2 linked regions of the Latilactobacillus sakei subsp. sakei DSM 20017 = JCM 1157 genome follow. The protein of the gene in region 1 interacts with the protein of each later gene in a pairwise test. Links are inferred from orthologs where the notes say so. Each region holds a gene or a part of one and is shown on either strand. Other genes may lie near its edges. The genes, in order: topA and LEUCM_RS09630.

Region 1 (11,152 bases):
TCGCATTACCTTGCGCTTGAATGAATTTAAGTTAGCTAACGGGATGCAAGTCAAGGCCCGCCATATTGATTTGAAGAACGATAAGATTGATTTATCCGTATACGTGCCACTAAAAAATAAGAAATAAGGTGTGCAAAATGAAGCAGAGTTTCTATCGGTATCTCATGACACAACGCGATCCGAATAACTACGAACCAGTTGCGCAATTTGCCAACAATGCTTTCTTCGATCAATCATTCCCTAAACATGAAGGGGACTATGAACTGTTATCCCAATATTTGGAGTTAAACGGTAGTTATTTACCGAGCATGCTAATTTTTGACGAGGCCTATCAGCTATATCAAGAAAGCGAACAGGCATAGTAAAACAGTGATTGAGGCGATTTAATGAGACGGAAACTAGCAATCGCAGGTAATTGGTTTTTAGCAATTCTCGTGGCCGGACTGGTTGCTTTTGTCATCCGGTCCTTCTTTTTGGTGCCGGCGACGGTTGCTGGGAATTCAATGCAACCAACCCTTAAATCGGGTGATCAACTCTTATTGAAAAAGTTTGGGCAGGTCCATCGCTTTGAAATTGTTGTTTTTCGCTTAGCCAATGGGACCACTTACGTGAAGCGGGTGATTGGTCTACCGGGTGAGCATATCGCTTATCAAGAGGGCCAATTATACGTTAATGACCGGCCAGTCGTGGAATCTTTTTTGAAGCAATCGCAGCAAAAGACGGTTTTAACCTCCGATTTTGATTTAAAAACATTAACGGATCACGATCGGATTCCGGCTAACCAATACTTTGTTCTCGGGGATAATCGTCGAATTAGCAAGGATAGTCGCACGTTTGGCACAATCGAACGTGAAACAATTATCGGCCGCGCAGTAGGCGTTTATTGGCCGTTTGAAGATATCACTTATTTTAAATAAACGAGAAAGGTTACGACTGCGGGTCGTAACCTTTTTAATTTAAGCCGTCAAGTTCGCGCTGAGGTATGATAGAATTAAGAATAATACTATCGGTAAGAGATGTATTCATCTTAAACAGTAATAAAGGAGTTATTATGACAATACAATGGTACCCAGGTCACATGGCCAAAGCACAAAAACAAATTAAAGAACGGCTCAAGGCGGTTGATTTAATTTTAGAAATTGTGGACGCCCGTGTACCGGAATCTTCAATTAATCCAATGATTCAAGAATTAGGTCAAAACAAACCCATTCTATTAATTATGAATAAGGCCGATATGGCTGATCCACGACGGACACAACAATGGATTGAAACGTTCAAGAAACGCGGCATTACCGCAATTGCCCTTGATGCACAGCATAAGGCTAAGTTACCCATGATCGAAAAAGTAGCACAAGAAATTTTAGCTGAAAAATTGGCTAAAAAACGTGCTAAAGGGATTCGTAACCCGGTCATCCGGGCGATGTGTGTCGGCGTGCCTAACGTTGGCAAATCAACGATTTTAAATCGTTTAGTTCAAAAGAATATCGCTGTAACGGGTAATCGCCCAGGTGTGACGAAGAACCAACAATGGTTGAAAGCCGGACAAACACTTGAATTGCTCGATACACCAGGGGTTTTATGGCCTAAGTTTGAAGACCCAACAATCGGCAGTAAATTAGCCCTTACCGGTGCGATTTCAGATGCCATCTATCATCCAGATGATGTCGTTATTTTTGCCTTAGAACACTTCAAAGAATATTATCCAAGTCAACTTCAAAAAGTTTATAAGGTGACAGATGCCGAACTTGAAGAACCAGCTGCAGAATTAATCATGATTTTAACCAAACGGTTAGGCTTCAAAGAAGATTATGACCGTTTCTGCGTGAAGTTCATTAATGATGCGCGCCAAGGTAAATTAGGTCGCTTCACTTTAGACGTTGTCCCAGTGGAGGCGTCATAAGATGACCAAAGCACAATCGATTGCTGAAATTAAGCAATTATTACAAGCACCAGTGACCGAAGAGCAGTTGGCCACTTTTGCGGCTGATTCGCGGGCCGGTGTTCAGAAATTGGTAGTTCAATATCATAAGCGAGCGGCAAAATTAGCGGCTCAAAAAGCAGCTTTTGAAGAACGGCGTCAAATGGAAAAAGCGCTCTGGCCTGATTATCCGTTGGTCGCCGGAATTGATGAGGTGGGTCGTGGACCACTAGCCGGGCCCGTTGTGACGGCCGCTGTGATTTTGCCCCATGATTTTGATCTTTGGCAGGTCAATGATTCCAAACAACTGTCATTTAAGCTCAAACAAGAGTTGTATCGAGAGATTATGGCCCAGGCAGTCAGTGTTAGTATCGGAATTGCGTCACCTGAACGGATCGATACCGAAAACATTTACCACGCAACAGAATTAGCAATGGGTGAAGCAGTCGCTGGTCTGGATAAACAACCGGACTACTTATTAGTGGATGCAATGACCGTACCGACTGATATTCCCCAAGAAAAATTAATCAAAGGCGATGCCCGCAGTATTAGTATTGCCTCAGCCAGCATTGTCGCAAAAGTCATTCGGGATCAATTGATGATTAATTACGATCAACAATATCCGGGTTATGATTTAGCCAACAATATGGGGTACGGGACAGCTAAGCATTTAGCGGGGCTTGCTGAACTCGGGGTTACACCAATTCATCGTCGCAGTTTTTCCCCTGTTCAAAACGGTTTATAGAAAAATAAAACAGCTCTTTTACGGATTATTAATTAACGTAAAGGAGCTGTTTTTGTGTTAACTAAAAATCAATTACTCTTAAAAGTACATTTAGCGGCGGGTTTTGGGCCTATTAGTGAATTACGCTTGGCGGCGTGGCTAGCAACCAGTCATAATTGGGCGTTATCGGCGTTAGAAATTGCGCAGATTACGCGCTTGCCGGAACGTTATTGGCCGACTTTTCAAGCAAGTTTTCAAAGTACAACCTTACAACGCCAATGCATCGAACATGAAGTTCGAACGACTTATTTAACCATCTTAGATAAAGATTACCCACAACGCTTATTGGAAACCTATTTGCCGCCCGTTTTGTTATTTTATCGTGGTGATTTAAGATTGTTAAAACAGCCATGTCTCGCGGTAGTCGGGGCGCGTCAAGCGACTCATTATTCTAAACAATCACTAGAACAGTTATTACAAGGACTAACTGCCACTACGATTATTAGTGGGTTAGCACAAGGAGCGGATGCGATGGCCCACGAAGTTGCCTTGCAGCGTGGTTTGGCCCCAATTGGGGTGATTGGCACGGGCATTAATTGCAGTTATCCACCACAAAATGAGCATTTACAACAGGTAGTTGCTGAAAAAGGTTTGTTATTATCTGAATACGCTCTTGGTACACCAGCCCGGCGCTATCAATTTCCAGCCCGTAATAAAATCATCGCGGGGTTATGTCATAGTTTAATTGTGACGGAAGCACGGCACAAGAGTGGTAGCTTGATTACCGCTAACTTGGCCCTTCAAGCTAATCGCAATGTCTATGCAATTCCGGGGCGCATTGATCAATCACTGTCACAGGGGTGCAACCAATTAATCGCCGCGGGAGCGACACCATTGTTAGATAAAAACATATTAATAGAAGAACTACGTTATTTTGATTAAGCGAAACTGTTTTGGTTGACATTCATAATCCCTCCTGTTATTATTAAAACAACAAGTTACTTATAAAGTAACAAATAAACCACTAAGGGGATTTTAAATTATGAAATATGCAATTACAGCTGTAACAGGACGTTTTGGCCAAGTAGCCGTTCACGAATTAGCAAAATTAGTACCTGCTTCAGATATTATTGGTTTGGCACGGAACGTTGAAAAAGCCCAAAAGATGGTGCCAGCAGGCGTTACCGTTCGCCCTGGGGATTATACACAAGAAGCAATATTAGCAGACTCATTACAAGGTGTTGATCGCCTACTATTCATCTCATCGCAACCAGGCGCAGAAGTCCCACGTGATCAACAACATATGGCCGTTGTCCGGGCTGCTAAAAAAGCCGGTGTTAACTGGATTGGTTATACAAGTTTCCCCCACGCTGACCAAACAACTTCTGGTTTAGCTGAAGACCACCGTAAAACAGAAGCGGCTATTATCGAATCTGGTATTGCGCATTCTTTCTTACGTAATAATTGGTATCTTGAAAACGAACTCGATACAATTAAAGGTGCTATTGCCGGTCAACCATTTGTTTATGGCGCTGGTGACAGTCATGTTGGTTGGACACTTGAACGTCTTTATGCTGAAGCAGCCGCTAAGGTATTAGCCATGACTGATGCAAAAGACATTTATGAATTCGCTGGTGCACCCGCAACTTATGCTGATTTAGCCGAAAGTGTTGCACAATTGACTAATCAAGAATTTGCGGTATCATCATTAAGTATTGCTGAGTATCAAAAAGGGCTTGAAGCAAGTGGTTTACCTGCTGAAGTCGTTGGTGTTGTTACAATGATTCAAAGCTTAATTCGTGATGGTGAATTAGATGAAGTTTCAAGTGATTTACCAGATGTCTTAGGTCGACCATTGCCATCATTAACCGCAGCCCTTCAAGAATTGTTACCAGCAGAATCAAAGTAGAGAATCCGTTTGAAATTGAGGTTAAACGATGAAATATTCCCACAAACTAAGTGATGCCATCCATATCTTAGCTTATGTCGAAATTTATCAAGATGGGGACTTATCGAGCCAGTCAATTGCTGGCAGTATCGAATCCAACGCGAGCTTAGTGCGTCGGTTGATGTCCCTTTTGGTGAAAGCTGACTTATTGGAGAGTCGTCCAGGGACGATTGCGCCTAAATTAGCACGGCCAGCAGAGCAGATTAGTGTTTTAGATGTCTATCAGGCGCTTGATACTGATCAGCAATTGTTGCACATCGATGAAAAGACCAATCCGCAGTGTTTGGTGGGTGCTAATATTCAATCGGCATTGAATGACGCTTATGATCAGGTTCAAAAAGCGGCTGAAGATCAGATGGCGCAAATTAAGTTGGCCGGCATTATTGCAGATATCTTAGCTAATAGTGCGCAAGTCAACGCTTAAAAAACAAGGTAAGGATAAAAATTATTTTTTATCACACCTTGTTTTTTTGTGGTTTAGTGCGGTAGGATTGGTTATGAATTTGTTATAATCCACTGTTTTTCTGATAAGTTTCCTTTGAATACGGGGAAACCTATGCTATGCTTTAATCTGATAATCACTAGCGCGCGTTTAGATTTGACAAACGGCGCCCATGTCACATATTATTATGTACGATTTTGAACAAAGCGTTCTGTTGAAAGGGGTTTGTCCATGGCAGGCAAAAATTTAGTCATTGTAGAATCACCTGCAAAGGCCAAAACAATTGAGAAATATCTTGGACGCAACTATAAAGTCGTTGCAAGTAAGGGTCATATCCGCGATTTACCCAAGAGTCAAATGGGTGTGGATTTCGAAAATAATTATGAACCTAAATATATTTCAATTCGCGGTAAAGGCGAAACAATTAAAGAATTAAAGAAACACGCTAAAAAAGCGGATCATATCTATCTAGCAGCCGATCCCGATCGTGAAGGGGAAGCAATTGCATGGCATGTTTCGCATATTTTAAAATTAGATCCAACCGATAAAAACCGGGTGGTCTTCAATGAAATTACCAAAGACACTGTTAAGAGTGCCTTCAAAAATCCACGTAGTATCGATATGAAATTAGTCGATGCCCAACAAGCACGACGGGTATTAGACCGAATCGTGGGTTATTCAATTAGTCCACTCCTCTGGCAAAAAGTTAAAAAAGGCTTGAGTGCCGGTCGGGTGCAATCAGTTGCGTTAAAACTCGTGATTGATCGCGAACAAGAAATCAAAGCTTTCAAACCTGAAGAATATTGGTCATTAGATGCCGAATTCAAGAAGGGTCGCAGTAAATTTAAAGCTAGTTTCTACGGTTTAAACGGTAAGAAAACAGCTTTAGGCAATAACGATGCAGTACAAGATGTCTTAAAGCAAATTGATAAGACGCAACCTTTTACAATTGAAGATGTCAAAAAGCGTGAACGCAAGCGTTTTGCGGCGGCACCTTTTACCACTAGTTCACTGCAACAAGAAGCTAACCGGAAGTTAAACTTTAGAACCCGTAAAACGATGATGCAAGCCCAACAGTTATATGAAGGGATTAATCTCGGGGGTAAAGAAGGCACGGTTGGGTTGATTACGTATATGCGTACCGATTCAACCCGGATTTCAACGGGTGCCAAACACGAAGCGTCACAATTCATTCACGATAACTATGGTGAAGAATACGCCGCTGTTAAAGCCCATAAGACGAAAAATCCAGAAGGCGCACAAGATGCCCATGAAGCAATCCGTCCAACTTCTGTGATGCGGACACCTAAGAGCTTAAAAGATGTTTTAACAAACGATCAATATAAGATTTACAACTTGATTTGGTCACGATTTGTTGCCAGTCAAATGACACCCGCTGTCTTTGATACAGTGGCGGTTAAGATTAACCAAAACAACGTCTTATTTAAGGCTAATGGCTCACAAATGCGCTTCCCAGGTTTTACTAAGCTATACGTTTCATCCCGCGATACCGAAGATTCAGCGAAAGATAACTTATTACCTGAATTAGCGGTTGGCGATGAAGTGAAATTAGCTAAAACCGATCCAGCGCAACATTTCACGCAACCACCGGCACGTTATTCTGAAGCCAACTTGGTTAAAGCGCTCGAAGAAAACGGCGTTGGTCGTCCCTCAACCTATTCACCAACGATTGAAACGATTCAACGACGCTATTACGTGAAGTTGAATGCTAAACGATTTGAACCAACGGAATTAGGTGAAATCGTCAATAATTTAATCGTCGAATTCTTCCCAGATATTGTCAGTATCGACTTTACTGCCGATCTTGAACATCGTTTGGATGAAGTTGAAACGGGCCAAGAAAATTGGATCAAGATTATTGATAATTTCTACCAACCTTTTGAAAAAGAAGTTGAAAAAGCTAGCGTTCAAATCGAAAAAATTCAGATTAAAGATGAACCGGCTGGGTTCGATTGTGATATTTGTGGGGCGCCAATGGTGGTCAAAATGGGCCGTTATGGTAAATTCTTCGCCTGCAGTCGCTTCCCAGATTGTCGCAATACCAAGGCAATCGTCAAAGAAATCGGTGTGACATGTCCTAAGTGTGGCAAGGGGCAAGTTATTGAACGTAAATCTAAGAAAAACCGGTTATTCTACGGCTGTGATCGTTATCCAGACTGTGATTTTGTCACATGGGATAAACCAGTCGGCAGAAACTGTCCTAAGTGTGAACATTACTTAGTTGAAAAGAAAATTAAAGGCGGCAAACAAGTCATCTGTCCTAATGGTGATTATGAAGAAGCCGTTCAAAAATAAGAGAAAATTTGAGGTAATTAGATGACGACAAAACCTTTTGTAAATGTGATTGGTGCCGGCTTAGCTGGTTCCGAAGCGGCTTGGCAAATCGCCAAACGCGGTGTTGATGTTCATTTATACGAAATGCGGCCGGTTAAAATGACGCCCGCTCATCACACGGAACAATTTGCGGAATTAGTTTGTACCAATTCACTACGGGCAAATCAAGTCACGAATGCGGCTGGTTTGATTAAAGAAGAGATGCGCCGTTTAGATTCAATTATTATCGCTGCAGCGGACGAAAATGCCGTTCCCGCTGGTGGTGCGTTAGCTGTTGATCGGACACCATTTTCACAAACGGTCACCGACAAACTCGCTAATCATGAACGGGTAACCGTACATCACGAAGAATTGACCGCTTTCCCAGAAGGCCCTACAGTAGTTGCTACTGGTCCATTAACGTCACCTGGTCTAGCAGAAGAAATCAGTGCGTTAAACGGTAGTGAAGGTTTGTATTTCTACGACGCCGCTGCACCAATCCTGGATAAAAACAGTATCGATTTTGATAAAGTTTACCTTAAGTCACGGTATGACAAGGGTGAAGCAGCTTACTTGAATTGCCCAATGACTGAAGCGGAATTCGAAGCCTTTTATAAGGCCTTGATTTCAGCAGAAGTTGCTGAAATGCACGACTTTGAAGATGAAAAATTCTTCGACGGTTGTATGCCAATTGAAGTCATGGCAAAACGCGGTATCAAAACAATGTTATTCGGACCTTTAAAACCAGTTGGGCTTGAAAATCCCAAGACCGGTGAACAACCTTATGCTGTTGTTCAATTACGTCAGGATAATGCCGCTGCAAGTCTTTATAACATTGTTGGGTTCCAAACTCATTTGAAGTGGGGCGAACAAAAACGCGTTTTCCGGATGATTCCAGGTTTAGAAAATGCTGAATTTGTTCGTTACGGTGTTATGCATCGTAATACCTTCATGAAATCACCAGACGTGCTATTACCAACTTACCAATCAAAACAACGTTCTGATTTATTCTTCGCCGGTCAAATGACAGGTGTCGAAGGGTATGTTGAAAGTGCTGCTTCTGGCTTAGTGGCTGGGATTAATGCTGCTCGTTTAGCATTAGACACAGAACCAGTTACTTTCCCAGCAACAACGGCAATGGGTTCAATGGCACATTACATTACGCATACCAGTGCCAAACATTTCCAACCAATGAATGCGAACTTCGGAATTTTCGAACCTTTAAAACAACGAATTCGCGATAAAAAAGAACGGAATCAAGCACTTGCAGACCGTGCGTTAGCAAGTATTGACACATTTAAAGAAACACTCTAGGTAAACACCTTTTAAATCCCGCTAAGCTTGTGGTAAAGTATTATTAACCAAGCTTGGAGGGATTTTTTTGGCGCTTGAACAAGATTGGATTAATTTGTTTTTACAATACTTAATTGTTGATCGACACTATTCACCAGAAACGCAAAAGGCCTATCAAGCCGATATTAAAGCGTTTGTCGATTTTTTGGCCGCTAATGGGGGCCTGACCTCCTTTAAACAGGTCGGCACCCTTGAAGTACAAACTTATTTGAATGAAATGGATCAAAAAAAATATAGTGGCGAAACGATTGCGCGCCGGATTTCAAGTTTGCGGTCGTTTTATCGCTACTTGGTACGCAACGAATTTTTACAGACTGATCCGTTTGAAACGGTCCAACTCAAGAAACAACGCCATAAGTTACCCCGTTTTTTCTATGAAAAAGAAATGGATACGTTATTTGCCGCGATTGTGGGGCAAGAACCGCTAACCCAACGTAATCGCGCCATTCTTGAGTTATTATATGCAACAGGGATGCGGGTTAGCGAGTGTGCCCAACTCACGATTGGCCAGATTGATTTTGGTTTACGGGTTATTTTGGTACATGGTAAAGGGAATAAGGATCGTTACGTGCCTTTTGGCAATCACGCGACTAAGGCTTTGCAGGATTATTTAGACGATGGTCGGGTGCAATTGATGGCCAAACGCCAGCAAGAACATGATGTGGTTTTCGTCAACCATTTAGGAAATCCGATTACCAGTCGGGGAATTGAATACGCATTGGATCAAGTGGTTAAAAAGACCAGTTTAACCAGTGGCATTCATCCCCACATGATTCGGCATACCTTTGCGACCCACTTATTAGACCACGGGGCGGATTTGCGAACGGTTCAGGAGTTATTAGGCCACAGTAGTTTATCGACGACCCAGATTTACACCCACGTGACGACGGCCCATTTACAAAAGGATTACAGGCAGTTCTTCCCACGGGCTAAAAACTAGGACTAAAGAACGATTTTTTTAATAAAAAAGAGCGATAGAATTAGCACACAGTCTTAAAGACTGCTAAAATGTGATTAACGCTATTTAAAGGAGCAAATCAAATGACAACAATTTGTGCAGTAAAACATAATGGTCGGACAGCAATTGCTGGCGACGGACAAGTAACAATGGGCGAAAAATTCGTCACAAAAGATTCAGCGAAAAAAATTCGCCGGATTTACGGCAATAAAGTCGCAATTGGTTTTGCCGGTGGCGTTGCAGATGCGTTTACGTTACAAGAATGGTTTGAACAAAAATTAGAAAAATACTCAGGTGATTTACAACACGCCGCTGTTGCCTTGGCACAGGACTGGCGTAAAGATCCAACGCTTCAAAAATTAGAAGCAATGTTGATTGCCATTAACGAAACAGATATTCTTTTGATCTCAGGTAACGGTGAAGTCATTACCCCTGATACACTTGCTGAATCAGGTGATCAAGTGATTGCGGTTGGTTCAGGTGGTAATTTTGCCCAAGCAGCTGCAACAGCCTTGATTTTAGAAGGTAAGCCCGAATTAACAGCAGAACAAATCGTTGAAACTGGCGTGAATATCGCTGGTGGCATCGATGTTTATACGAACCACAACGTGATTGTGGAATCATTTTAGGAGGTGGCCCAGATGGATTTGATGAATAAGACACCCAAATCAATTGTCGCTGAATTAGACAAGTTTGTAATTGGCCAAGATAAAGCTAAAAAGGCCGTAGCGGTTGCGTTATATAACCGTTACCGTCGGATGCAATTAAGCACTAAGATGCAACAAGAAATTACACCTAAAAACTTATTGATGATCGGACCAACCGGGGTCGGTAAGACAGAGATCGCACGTCGCTTAGCGAAAGTCGTTGATGCCCCTTTAATCAAGGTTGAAGCAACTAAATTTACAGAAGTTGGTTATGTTGGTCGTGACGTTGAATCAATGGTCAGAGACTTAGCGGATGTTGCTGTTCACATGGAAGAATCAGAACAATTCAAGAATGTGCGCGGGAAAGCGGCCCGTCAAGCGGACAAACGCTTAGTAAAATTATTAGTCCCTGGTATCAAGAAGGAACAACGTAAGAATAACAATAGCATGAACGACTTAATGTCAATGTTCACTGCTCTTCAAAATGGTGAAACACTAGCTGGCTTAAACCAAGCTGAAACTGAAGAAGTAACCGATGAAGTACGTGATCAACGCCTATCTGTTAAGGAACAACTTGATAAGGGACTCTTGGACGATCGTGAAATCGAAATTCAAGTTGACGAACCCAAAAAGGCCGCACCAATGAATGATATGATGGGCCAAATGGGAATTGACTTGAACGATACATTAGGATCGATCATGCCTAAAAAGAAGATGGTCAGAACCGTTACCGTTAAGGAAGCACGTGAAATCTTCATTCAAGAAGAATCTGATAAGTTAGTTAACCATGCCGATATTTATCATGATGCCCTTCAAAGAGCTGAAAAT
Region 2 (11,055 bases), 470 kb from region 1 along the record:
ACTTAATGTGCTTAATATGATGCTTGGGAATATAAAGCTAACGATACCGGCAACCACAATCACACCACCAAACGTGATTTGCGTTCGCAAATCACGCGTCACTAACGCTGACATCAATTCTTTAATCGCTTTAACTGAAAAGCCGAGAATCAACGGTAAGATGACGATGTTAAATGATTGCTGACCAATATGTAGGACTGGCCAAAAGCCCCAATCAGGTAACTGATTAGTGCCTGGTACTAAAAAGAAAACGGGTGCTAAGTAGATTTGACGGCTCGTAAACATCGCTGTCATCCGCCCCCGACTGCTAGTGATGACGTGTGGTGTCACCACCTTAGTGGCATCCCACTTTTGTAAAAAGCCAGTTAGGATTGTAATTAAGCCTGCTACAATTAACAGTTCTGCTAGCAAACTGTTACCCGCTAGAATTTGATATTGTGGCCAAATCATTGCACTGATTAAATACAATAAAGCACTTAATAGTATTAAGACGTTACCCGCAAAACCAATTGGCATCAAAAATAAGGCTACTACCGCGACAATTTGGTAGACTAACCACCAATTTAAATTAATTGTGACGCCTAACAACAAGGTACAACAACTGAGCGCTAAACCCGCTAATAACCCGTGCCACCAAAATAGTTTCAACTCTGGCCACTTAGGATTAACGGCAATTCTAAACGTCTGTCGTTCATGTTTGATACGATGTAGCGCTAACCAAAAAGCAAACACAATCGCCACCCATAACAATGGTGTCGTGAAAAAGGTAAGCAACATATTAACGAACATCTCCATTAAATAAACCCTCCAACCTATTCAATCCCGCCAACCTGAAAACGATGCCAATCGCATCTGTCGAACAGACCGCCGAACTTTCCCCATAAGTATAGCATTTTGCCCCGTTAACTGCCTAGCCCTTAAAAACGCTAAAAAAGGAACCCCAGCTAAAAAGCTGAGATTCCTTTTTGTAAATCAGTATGATTACTTGTTAGATTTTTAAGAAACGACGCATTGAAACGACTGATCCCAAGGCCCCGATAACAATCCCTAAAATAGCCATTGTTAAATCGAGTTGGAATAAGAACATGCCTGGTCGTAAGAGTGAGTAACCGGCAGAAGCCATGTTGAGGGCCATATGATTATAAACCCAAACATAACCAAAATCGATCACGATAACCGGAACAATTACCCCCAACAATCCGGTCCAAGCCCCTTCAAAGAGGAATGGCCAGCGAATATAGGCATTAGTTGCCCCAACTAAACGCATAATCCCGATTTCGTCACGCCGTGATAAAATCGTAATCCGAATCGTATTTGAGATTAAGAAGACAGCTACGAATAAGAGTAACGCTGCAAAACCTAAGCCCCATTTGCGGATATTCTTCATCACGCTAAAGAGTTTCTTAGCATTATTACCACCATAAGTAGCGTCGTAAACGTGCGCTAATTTCTTAGCCTTTTTAGCGACCCCAATCGTTTTATTGGGATTCGTTGTGCTGACCATATAAACATCATAAAGTGGATTATCGTCGCCGGTAAACATCTTGAATGATTGGCCGTAACTACCAACCACCTTATTCAATTCTTTTTTCCGACTTGAATAAGTGACTTTTTTGACGGACGCCATTTTTTTAAGTTTCTTTTCTAACTGGTTTTTCTGGTCCTTGGTCGTACCACGTTCAACCATTACCCGGACGTGCACGTCATTTTCGATATCATTTGAAATTTTATTAAAATTAAAAATCATCGCAAAAACAACGCCGACCAATAGTAATGTGACTGTAACAGCACTAACAGCAGCGACTGACATCCAGCCATTACGCTTTAAACTCTTAAAACTATCATTTAAATGGCGCTTCAACGTTCTAATCTTCATAGCCATACTCACCTTCTTTTTCATCCCGGACTAAACGACCATCTTCAATCGCTAAGACACGATGCGTCCGTTCGTTAACCATTTGTCTGTTATGAGTCGCCATTAAAACAATTGTTTCTTTATTGTTGATGGCTTCTAAAATATCCATAATGCCTTCTGACGTTTCTGGATCTAAGTTCCCAGTTGGTTCATCAGCAATTAAGACTTCTGGATAGTTGACAATTGCCCGTGCAACAGCAACTCGTTGTTGTTCCCCACCAGATAATTCGTTAGGGAAGCGATCATTTTTGGCTTTTAGACCCACTAATTCAAGCACTTCAAGTACTCGTTTTTGGATGACTTCGGGTTCAGCTTCAATGACTTCCATTGCGTAAGCGACATTTTCAAAAACTGTCAACCGTGGCAATAATTTGAAATCTTGGAAAACCACACCGACTTTACGGCGTAAATAAGGGACTTCCCGATCTTTCATGTTCACTAAATCAAAACCAGCCACTTCAATTTCACCACTGGTGGCCTTTAATTGATGATATAACATCTTAATAAATGTTGATTTACCAGCACCACTTGGCCCAACAATATAGGCAAATTCGCCAGCATCAATCGTTACGGATAAATTCTTGATTGCTGTGACACCATTTGGATATTCTTTGGACACATTCGTCATTCGAATCACTGAGGTAACACTCCTTTTTAATTGTTCATCATGTAATCTACAAAAAACACTAGTCGTATCTTATTATAGCATGCCGTCTTACTTATTCGGCATCAAAATTAGTAAACTCTAACGAATCCCTCTGCCAAGCTTAATTCGGATTTTTTTGGCTCAATTGCCATTGTAAGTACGCATACATAAAGGGATCTAAATCACCGTCCATGACGGCTTGACCGTTACCTGTTTCGTAATTAGTCCGGTGATCTTTAACCATCGTATAGGGGTGGAAAACATACGATCTAATTTGTGAACCCCAGCCAATTTCGAGTTGTTCACCCTTGATAGCGGCTGCTTTTTTGGCCTGTTCTTCTTGTTCTTTTTGATATAACTTGGCTTTCAACATGTTCATCGCAGTTTCTCTATTTTGCAACTGTGATCGTTGTGCTTGCGAACTGACGACAATCCCCGTTGGTAAATGGGTTAAGCGGACGGCTGAAGAGGTTTTATTGATATGTTGGCCACCAGCCCCACTGGAACGGAAAACGTCAACCCGCAAGTCTTCTGTGCGCACTTCGATATCAATTGATCCGTCTAATTCAGGCATCACATCGACCGAACAAAATGATGTATGGCGCCGACCGGCTGAATCAAATGGTGAAATACGAACTAAGCGATGGACCCCTTTTTCAGAGCGCAATAATCCGTAGGCATTATGGCCCTTGATCATCAAAGTGACACTCTTAATGCCGGCTTCTTCACCGGCTTGATAGTCCTCTGTTTCTACGGTAAAACCGTGCGCATCTGCCCAACGTAGATACATCCGTAATAACATCGCACCCCAGTCTTGAGATTCTGTTCCGCCAGCACCAGGATGTAATTCGACAATTGCGTTATTGCTGTCGTATTCACCTGATAATAATTGCCCCAATTCATATTGGCGCATCTGACTTTGAATCTGCTCTAAGTCGGCTTCAAAGCTCGCCTGTAGCTCGTCATCAGGTTCTTCTTGTAATAACTCTAAAGTGACACTCAATTCCTCAAACTGCGCCTGTAATTGGTTAAAAGAATCATACTTTTCCTTTAACACATTATTTTGATCAATTAATTGTTGCGCTGATTGTTGGTCATTCCAAAAATCAGGATCGCCCATCTGTGCTTCATTTTGTGCGATGCTTTCTTGAAGGCCTTCTAAGTCAAAGAGACCCCCTGAACTGCGTTATTTTACTCTCAATTTCGTTTAATAAATGTCTTGCTTCACTTAATTCCATTTGATTAACCTCTTTTTGATTTCATGCCATTAAAAAATGGCTAAGTCAATTGCCTCAGCCATTCGTTAATTAGCGTCGAATATTTTGACGAATTTCCGCCTTCATGAAGAGTCGAGTTGTATCGTAATCGATATCACTAATCATTTCTTCAAACATTCTGTAGCCTTCTTCTTGATATTCAACCAATGGATTCATTTGACCGTAGCCCCGTAATCCGATTGAATTTCTAAGTTGATCCATTGCGTCGATGTGGTCTGTCCAACGTTCATCAACAACACGGAGAATAACAACTTTTTCAAATTCAAGCATTTGATTTTCATCAGATAATTGTTTTTGTTTTGTTGCATAATTCTTTTCTGCAAAAGTCATCAATAATGCTTCGATTTCTTCAGCTGACTTGCCTTGTAACTTCTCAAGTGTTAATTGTTCTTCACTAACCATTGAAGTCGTTGCAAAATCATGAATTGCTTCAAGGTTCCAATCTGCTGTATCACCTTGTGTGTGCAATTGAACGATTCGTTTAACCGTTCTTGAAATCATTGGCATAATCACTTCTTTTAAGTTGTCTTCTGCCATAATGACTTGCATCCGTTGTTTATAAATGACTTCACGTTGTTCACGCATGACATCATCGTATTGAAGGGTTTGTTTACGTGTATCATAGTTATTCCCTTCAACCCGTTTTTGTGCGGCTTCAACTTGGCGCGTAATCATCTTACTTTGGATGACAGCATCGTCGTCTGAAATCTTCATCCGATCTAGGAATGCTTTGATTCGTTCTGAACCAAAACGTTTCATCAAGTCGTCTTCCAATGACATATAGAATTGTGTTTCACCAGGATCACCTTGACGACCAGCACGGCCTCGAAGTTGGTTATCAATCCGTCGTGATTCATGACGTTCAGTACCGATAACAGCTAAACCGCCTAAATCTGTGACACCAGGTCCTAATTTAATATCAGTCCCACGACCAGCCATATTAGTAGCGATTGTAACAGCGCCCCGTTGGCCAGCATTCATGATGATTTCAGCTTCTTTGAAATGGTTTTTCGCATTCAAGACAGCATGTGGCACATTATTTTCGTCTAATAAACGTGATAGTAATTCTGATGATTCAACCGCAACCGTCCCAACTAATGTTGGTTGGCCTTTTTCGTAACGTGATTTGATGTCCTTCACAACGGCGTGGAATTTACTTTCAAGCGTTGGGTATAACACATCTGATTTATCGTTACGTGCGATTGGGCGGTTAGTTGGAATTGAGATAACTTCCATATTGTAAATTTCACGGAATTCTTCTTCTTCGGTTTTAGCCGTCCCAGTCATCCCTGAAAGTTTGTTATACATTCTGAAATAATTTTGATACGTAATGTTGGCCATTGTTTTGGTTTCATCTTGGATTTCAACGCCTTCTTTGGCTTCAATCGCTTGATGTAAGCCATCTGAATAACGACGACCATCCATCACACGTCCAGTGAATTGATCAACGATCAAGACTTCACCATCTTGAACCACATAATCGATATCCTTCAACATGATGAAATTAGCACGCAATGATTCATCCAAATGATGCGTCAAAGCTGTATTTTCAATGTCATATAAGTTATCTAGACCAAAATTAGCTTCAGCTTTGCCAATACCGGCTTCTGTTAAACTAATTGTTTTTGTAGGCCAATCGATTTTATAATCTGCATCTTCTTTTAAGGTTTTCACAAAGCGGTCCGCACGGATATAAAGTGCCGTTGATTTTTCTGCTTGTCCAGAAATAATCAAAGGTGTCCGGGCTTCATCAATTAAGATTGAATCCACTTCATCGACAATTGCAAAGTTCAATGGACGTTGTACCATTTCTTCTTTGTAAACAACCATGTTATCACGTAAGTAATCAAAGCCAAGTTCACTATTAGTTGAGTACGTAATATCAGAGTTGTAAGCATCGCGTTTTTCTTCAGGGGTCTTCGCGTTTAGGTTCAAACCAACTGAAAGCCCTAACCAGTTATACAATTCACCCATTTCAGTCGCATCACGACTTGAAAGGTATTCATTGACGGTAACAACATGAACCCCTTGACCCGCAAGCGCGTTCAAATAAACGGGCATTGTGGCGGTTAACGTTTTACCTTCACCAGTTTTCATTTCAGCGATATTACCTTCGTGTAATGTAATCCCACCAATAATTTGAACCCGGAATGGGAATAAACCAAGCACACGTTTAGCGCCTTCTCGAGCGACCGCGAATGCTTCAGGTAAAATATCGTCTAATGTTTCGCCATTTGCTAATCTTGTTTTAAATTCAGGTGTCTTAGCTTGTAACGCTTCGTCAGATAAATTACTGTATTCATCTTCATAAGATTGTACTTTATCGGCAATTTTGCCCATTCGTCCAACTTCACGTTTATCGCTTTCTACCCATGATTTTAGAAAATTTGCCATGTATTATAATTCTCCTCTGAAAATTCTGATCACTATGATTTTAATTAAATTTTAGAATTACTGGACCACTAACATCTTATTCTAACATTTATTACAGTCAATTAAAACCTGATGCTTAAACAAATACATGCGATTAGGCATAAAATTAACCCTATTACCTATAGTCTTATTCTGAAAATAAATAAAGGGCTCGAAACAAACACTATTTTGTTTGTCTCGAGCCCTTCACGATGTTTATTTAAAATTTTTTATTCATCTGTTTCGATCAAACCATAACGACCATCTTGGCGTTTGTAAACAATGCTTGTGCCATTTGTTTCTGAATCTTCAAAGATAAAGAATTCATGACCTAACATGTTCATTTGTAAGATGGCTTCTTCGCTATCCATTGGTTTTAATGAAACACGTTTAGTTCTAACAACTTGCATTGGTTCTTCTGGTAAAGTTTCTTCAGAAGAAACCACTAATTCAACACCCTTGATACCACGTTCACGTGATTTACGATTAATTTTTGTTTTATATTTACGAATTTGACGTTCTAGTTTATCAGTTACCAGATCAACACTACCGTACATGTCTGGTGATGTTTCTTCGGCTCTAAGAACCAAGTAAGGGAGCGGAATAGTCACTTCGACCTTCGCTGTTTTATCAGGATAGACTTTCAAGTTAACGTGTGCAGTTGCTGTAGCTGATTCATCAAAATATTTTTCGAGTTTGCTGATTTTCTTCTCAACATAACTCCGAATTGCTTCTGTGACTTCAATATTTTCTCCACGGACATTAAAACTTAGCATATGATTTCTCCCCTTTCACAAATAACCCCATTGGTTATTTGTCACCCAATAATTGATAGATTATTGGGGCTTTGTTACTAAGTTCATTATATATAAATTGCGGCCAATAGACAAATAAAACGATTACTATCTGGCTAAAGTAATCGCATTAATTGTAGCTTGGGGATAATTAGCACGCAGACATTGTTGTGCATGCCACACCGTTCGGCCCGTCGTATAAATATCATCCAAGATTATTATCGATTGCGGCTTATGCGGTAATTTTTGCGGTACCAATTCAAAAAATTGCGGACTTGCAAGACGTTCTGCACGATTTTTTTGTGCTTGACCCTTCTCTGTCGGCCGCTTTTTCAATAACGATGTTAACGGAAAACAAGTTTCGAATAAGCCTTGGACTGGATTAAAGCCCCGTTCTTGTTGATGTTGCTCATCAGATGGAATAGGCACGTAAGTTACATTGGATTTTACTGGAAACCGAGTTCGAATGTCGCGTTCGAATAATAGCCGTAATTGATAGTCTCCTTGGCCCTTATAACGTTGAAAATATAACTGCATCGCTCGGTTATAAGTAAACAGCGCCTGAGTTTTAAGATGCTGCTGAGGATAACGTTGTCGCCACTGCTGACAATCAGGGCACAAAATACCCGTTAGCAGCGGTCGACTACAGTCCGAACACCGATGACCACTAATGCGTTCAAACTGCTGTAAACAGACTTGGCAGATATGCGGATTAAGTAGTGGTTTTAATTGCAAAAGTTGCTTGATACTTGGCTTTTCGATAATTAAATTGTGGCACATTAAACAGTTGATTGTAATCGCCGTCCCCTCTGATTTTGGGCCTTAATTTGCCGACAAGCGCCTTTGATCGCCCGCGTATAGTCTTGATAATAAAAATGAACCGGATTTTGGGCGTAATCTTTATGCCGTCCCGCTCGCCCGGCAATCTGGACCAAAACGGCTTCGTTAAACACCATGTGTTCCGCGCCTAAGACCAAAACTGCAACGTTTTTAAACGTAACGCCCCGTTCTAAAATGGTGGTCGTCACCATTAGCTGAATTTGTTGTGCTCTAAACGCCGTAATCTTTTTGATCTGATCCGGATCGTTAGCATGCAATGTTTCAATCCTGACCGCCGGCAATAAGGTTGATAACCGATTGGCAACTGGTTGCAATAACCGCACTTGCGGCACGAATAACAAAATCTGTTGTGTTTTTAAACAAGTCTGGCAATCCCGCTCAAGTCGTTTAGGTAACCGACCTTTTTTTAATTGGGCCCGCCAATTAAAAGCGACGTGCCTATGTGGTTCTGGTAATAGATGACCATGAAAGCGGAGCGGTAATTCGCTAACCGTCATTTGTTTAGCAGCAATTGCCCGTTTAATAGCGGGGGTCGGAGTCGCCGTTAAATATAATAAAGCACATTGGGGCTTGCAGGCTTGTTCAACTGCCGTGACTAAAACGGGATTATCAACAAAAGGAAAAGCATCGACTTCATCGACAATCACAGTGTCAAAGGCGTGATAAAACTTCAGCAACTGATGCGTCGTGCAAATCACTAACTGCGTATAGCGATAGGGCTCAGTTTGCTCACCGTGCATCAACATGATACTAGCCGTTGCAAAGGCAGCTTGCAGGCGCGGATAAAGTTCCAAGCAAACGGCGACTCTAGGCGCTGCCAGACATACCCGCTGACCCTTTTGAAGCGCAACTAAAATTCCTTGAAAAAGCATCTCGGTCTTCCCTGCGCCGGTCACGGCCGTTAATACGTGCCGTTTTTGTGTTTGAACCACCTCAACCACCGCTTGGGCAGCTTGTTCCTGATGCGGTGTTAATTGCCCCTCCCACGTCAACTTTGGTATGTTATTTTCGAATAAATGACACTCCGGTACCGTGTATAACCAATCGCCCTCTACCAAACGACCAAATAACAAACATTGCGCGCAATAATGGCGCCCATCTGGTAAGCAGGTTTGCGGCGGCACCACTTGCTGACAACGTTGGCAGACTAGGCGATGCTTGACCCGTAAAAACGCAGGTCGCCGCTTAATCTGTGGTAAACTATAGTTATTATTTTGCGTATCGGCTAACTGGGCCGCCGTAAACTGGCGACCACAGGCAATTACTTGTTGTCCCATTTGATTTGCTCCTTTAGAACTAACATACGCAATCGGAATTTATTTTTTTGAGGTGACCTCCATGGAAAGTTATTTAACCGTTCAAGCAGACGGGCAGTTTGAACTTGAAATTAAAAAGTCCCGTTTTATTTGTCAAATCGCTCGGGTTAGCGATGAAGCCGCTGCCCAAGACTTCATCGACCAAGTTCGTAAAACACATACGAAAGCTAATCATAATTGTTTCGCCTATCAACTGGGACAACCTGCTAATATTCAAAAGCAAAGCGATGATGGTGAACCTAGCGGCACTGCAGGTGTGCCAATTCTTGAAGTCTTGCGTCAAATGCAACTTACAAACCTCTGTGTTGTCGTTACTCGGTATTTTGGTGGAACTAAGCTAGGCACTGGCGGTTTAATTCGTGCTTATAGCCACGCGACTTCCGCTGCTCTCGAGCATCTCGGTATCGTTCAAGGAATCGAACAAACTGCCTGTCATTTAACCATTGATTATGCACAGTTTGACTCCCTTCAAAATCGCTTAGCACAACTGGATTTGATTGCTCAGGATATTCAATACACAACCAATATCCAACTAACGGTCTGGCTCCCCACCGAAGAAGTCCCTGCCTTTGAGGCCCAAATGACGGAATTGCTCAATGGTCAGCTCACCTTAGGGCTTGGACAACAACAATTTAACGAAGTCCCCATCAGCGCGCAAGCGATTCACGACTTGCGTTATCAAAAATAACCATCAAAAAAAGGATTAGCCAGTGGCTAATCCTTTTCTTCGTCTTTAGGTTTTAATAATCGTTTTAGTAAGTGTAATAGTGGTTGGTGATTCTCGCCAACTAACCCAATTGATTCAACAAACAATTCTAGGCCAATCAAGACCGCGATTGTTAAGGCTAAGCTCCCCCACAATGTTGATAATGGGTATAGTAACGAAATGAGTGAGAAAACCAACGCTAAACCGTAAATAACCAATACCGTTTGCCGGTGTGATAATCCTAATTGCATCAAGCGGTGATGTAAATGATGTTTATCCGCTTGTGAAATTGGTTTGCGGTTTAAGATCCGCCGTAACATTGCGTAAACCGTATCCGTAATTGGGACCCCTAAAATAATAACTGGAATCAATAATGTAATGAAGGTTACGTTTTTCAACCCCTTCAAGGATAGGACCGCAATCATGAAACCTATAAACAAGGCCCCCGTATCCCCTAAGAAAATCTTGGCGGGATGGAAATTATGCGGCAAGAAGCCGATTAACGCAGCCCCTAAGCAGAAAATCATAATTGAAACACTCACATTGGTAATCGATAGGAAGAAATAGGCAATTACACCCATCGTGAATAGCGCGATGATTGAGACCCCGGTCGCTAAACCGTCTAAGCCATCAATTAAGTTCACCGCATTGGTAATCGCTAAGATCCAAAAAATTGTAATTGGAAAACTTAACCATCCTAATTTGAAAGTCCCAACAAGCGGAATTGTTAGGATATTCATCCGCACACCCGCTAAGAAGTAAATCACTAAGGCAGCGATTAAAATCCCTAACATTTTTTCTTTAGGGCTTAATTCTTTGATATCATCAATCATCCCGGTGATGATGATAATACATTCTGCTAAAAAGATGCTAAATAGTTCGTGCGTCGGAAACTGTCCGCGCAATAGAATAAAAGTGCCTACATTAAAGGCAATAAAAATCGCCAAACCACCCATTGAGGGCATTGCTTTCTTATTCACTCGGCGAGCATTGGGTTTATCAACCGCGCCTAAGACAAAAGCTAAGCGTCTAACGAGCGGTGTAATTGCGGCCGAAACGAGCATGGTCGCAAACAACCCAACGATGATTCTAAACATGGGCATCATTTGATTCGCCTACTTTCTCTAACATTCACTTTATTATACAAAT

The links.
Region 2: the proteins of topA (region 1) and LEUCM_RS09630 interact in binary tests that used the Escherichia coli proteins (3 or more experiments, as listed by UniProt). The link is inferred for Latilactobacillus sakei subsp. sakei DSM 20017 = JCM 1157 from one-to-one orthologs.

Annotation. Positions count from the first base shown.
Region 1 is NZ_AP017929.1:1,434,279-1,445,430, forward strand. The notes cover bases 4,871-7,805. They hold topA (type I DNA topoisomerase), read left to right. Parts: upstream 4,871-5,263; coding sequence 5,264-7,348; downstream 7,349-7,805. Other genes in these bases: LEUCM_RS07215 (Rrf2 family transcriptional regulator), read left to right, coding at 4,871-5,014; trmFO (FADH(2)-oxidizing methylenetetrahydrofolate--tRNA-(uracil(54)-C(5))-methyltransferase TrmFO), read left to right, coding at 7,370-7,805. Also shown: LEUCM_RS07180 (YpmS family protein), read left to right, coding at 1-127; LEUCM_RS07185 (YozE family protein), read left to right, coding at 138-362; lepB (signal peptidase I), read left to right, coding at 387-917; ribosome biogenesis GTPase YlqF, read left to right, coding at 1,049-1,900; rnhB (ribonuclease HII), read left to right, coding at 1,902-2,663; DNA-processing protein DprA, read left to right, coding at 2,718-3,584; LEUCM_RS07210 (NAD(P)H-binding protein), read left to right, coding at 3,685-4,551; more of LEUCM_RS07215, read left to right, coding at 4,580-4,870; more of trmFO, read left to right, coding at 7,806-8,680; tyrosine recombinase XerC, read left to right, coding at 8,748-9,659; ATP-dependent protease subunit HslV, read left to right, coding at 9,761-10,306; ATP-dependent protease ATPase subunit HslU, read left to right, coding at 10,319-11,152. UniProt on the Escherichia coli protein: Releases the supercoiling and torsional tension of DNA, which is introduced during the DNA replication and transcription, by transiently cleaving and rejoining one strand of the DNA duplex.
Region 2 is NZ_AP017929.1:1,903,166-1,914,220, forward strand. The notes cover bases 8,218-11,055. They hold LEUCM_RS09630 (YigZ family protein), read left to right. Parts: upstream 8,218-9,222; coding sequence 9,223-9,888; downstream 9,889-11,055. Other genes in these bases: LEUCM_RS09625 (ATP-dependent helicase ComFA), read right to left, coding at 8,218-9,161; LEUCM_RS09635 (glycosyltransferase family 4 protein), read right to left, coding at 9,915-11,003. In the rest of the region: LEUCM_RS09590 (PDZ domain-containing protein), read right to left, coding at 1-795; permease-like cell division protein FtsX, read right to left, coding at 989-1,876; cell division ATP-binding protein FtsE, read right to left, coding at 1,866-2,552; preprotein translocase subunit SecA, read right to left, coding at 3,869-6,232; hpf (ribosome hibernation-promoting factor, HPF/YfiA family), read right to left, coding at 6,481-7,026; LEUCM_RS09880 (ComF family protein), read right to left, coding at 7,153-7,581; more of LEUCM_RS09625, read right to left, coding at 7,824-8,217.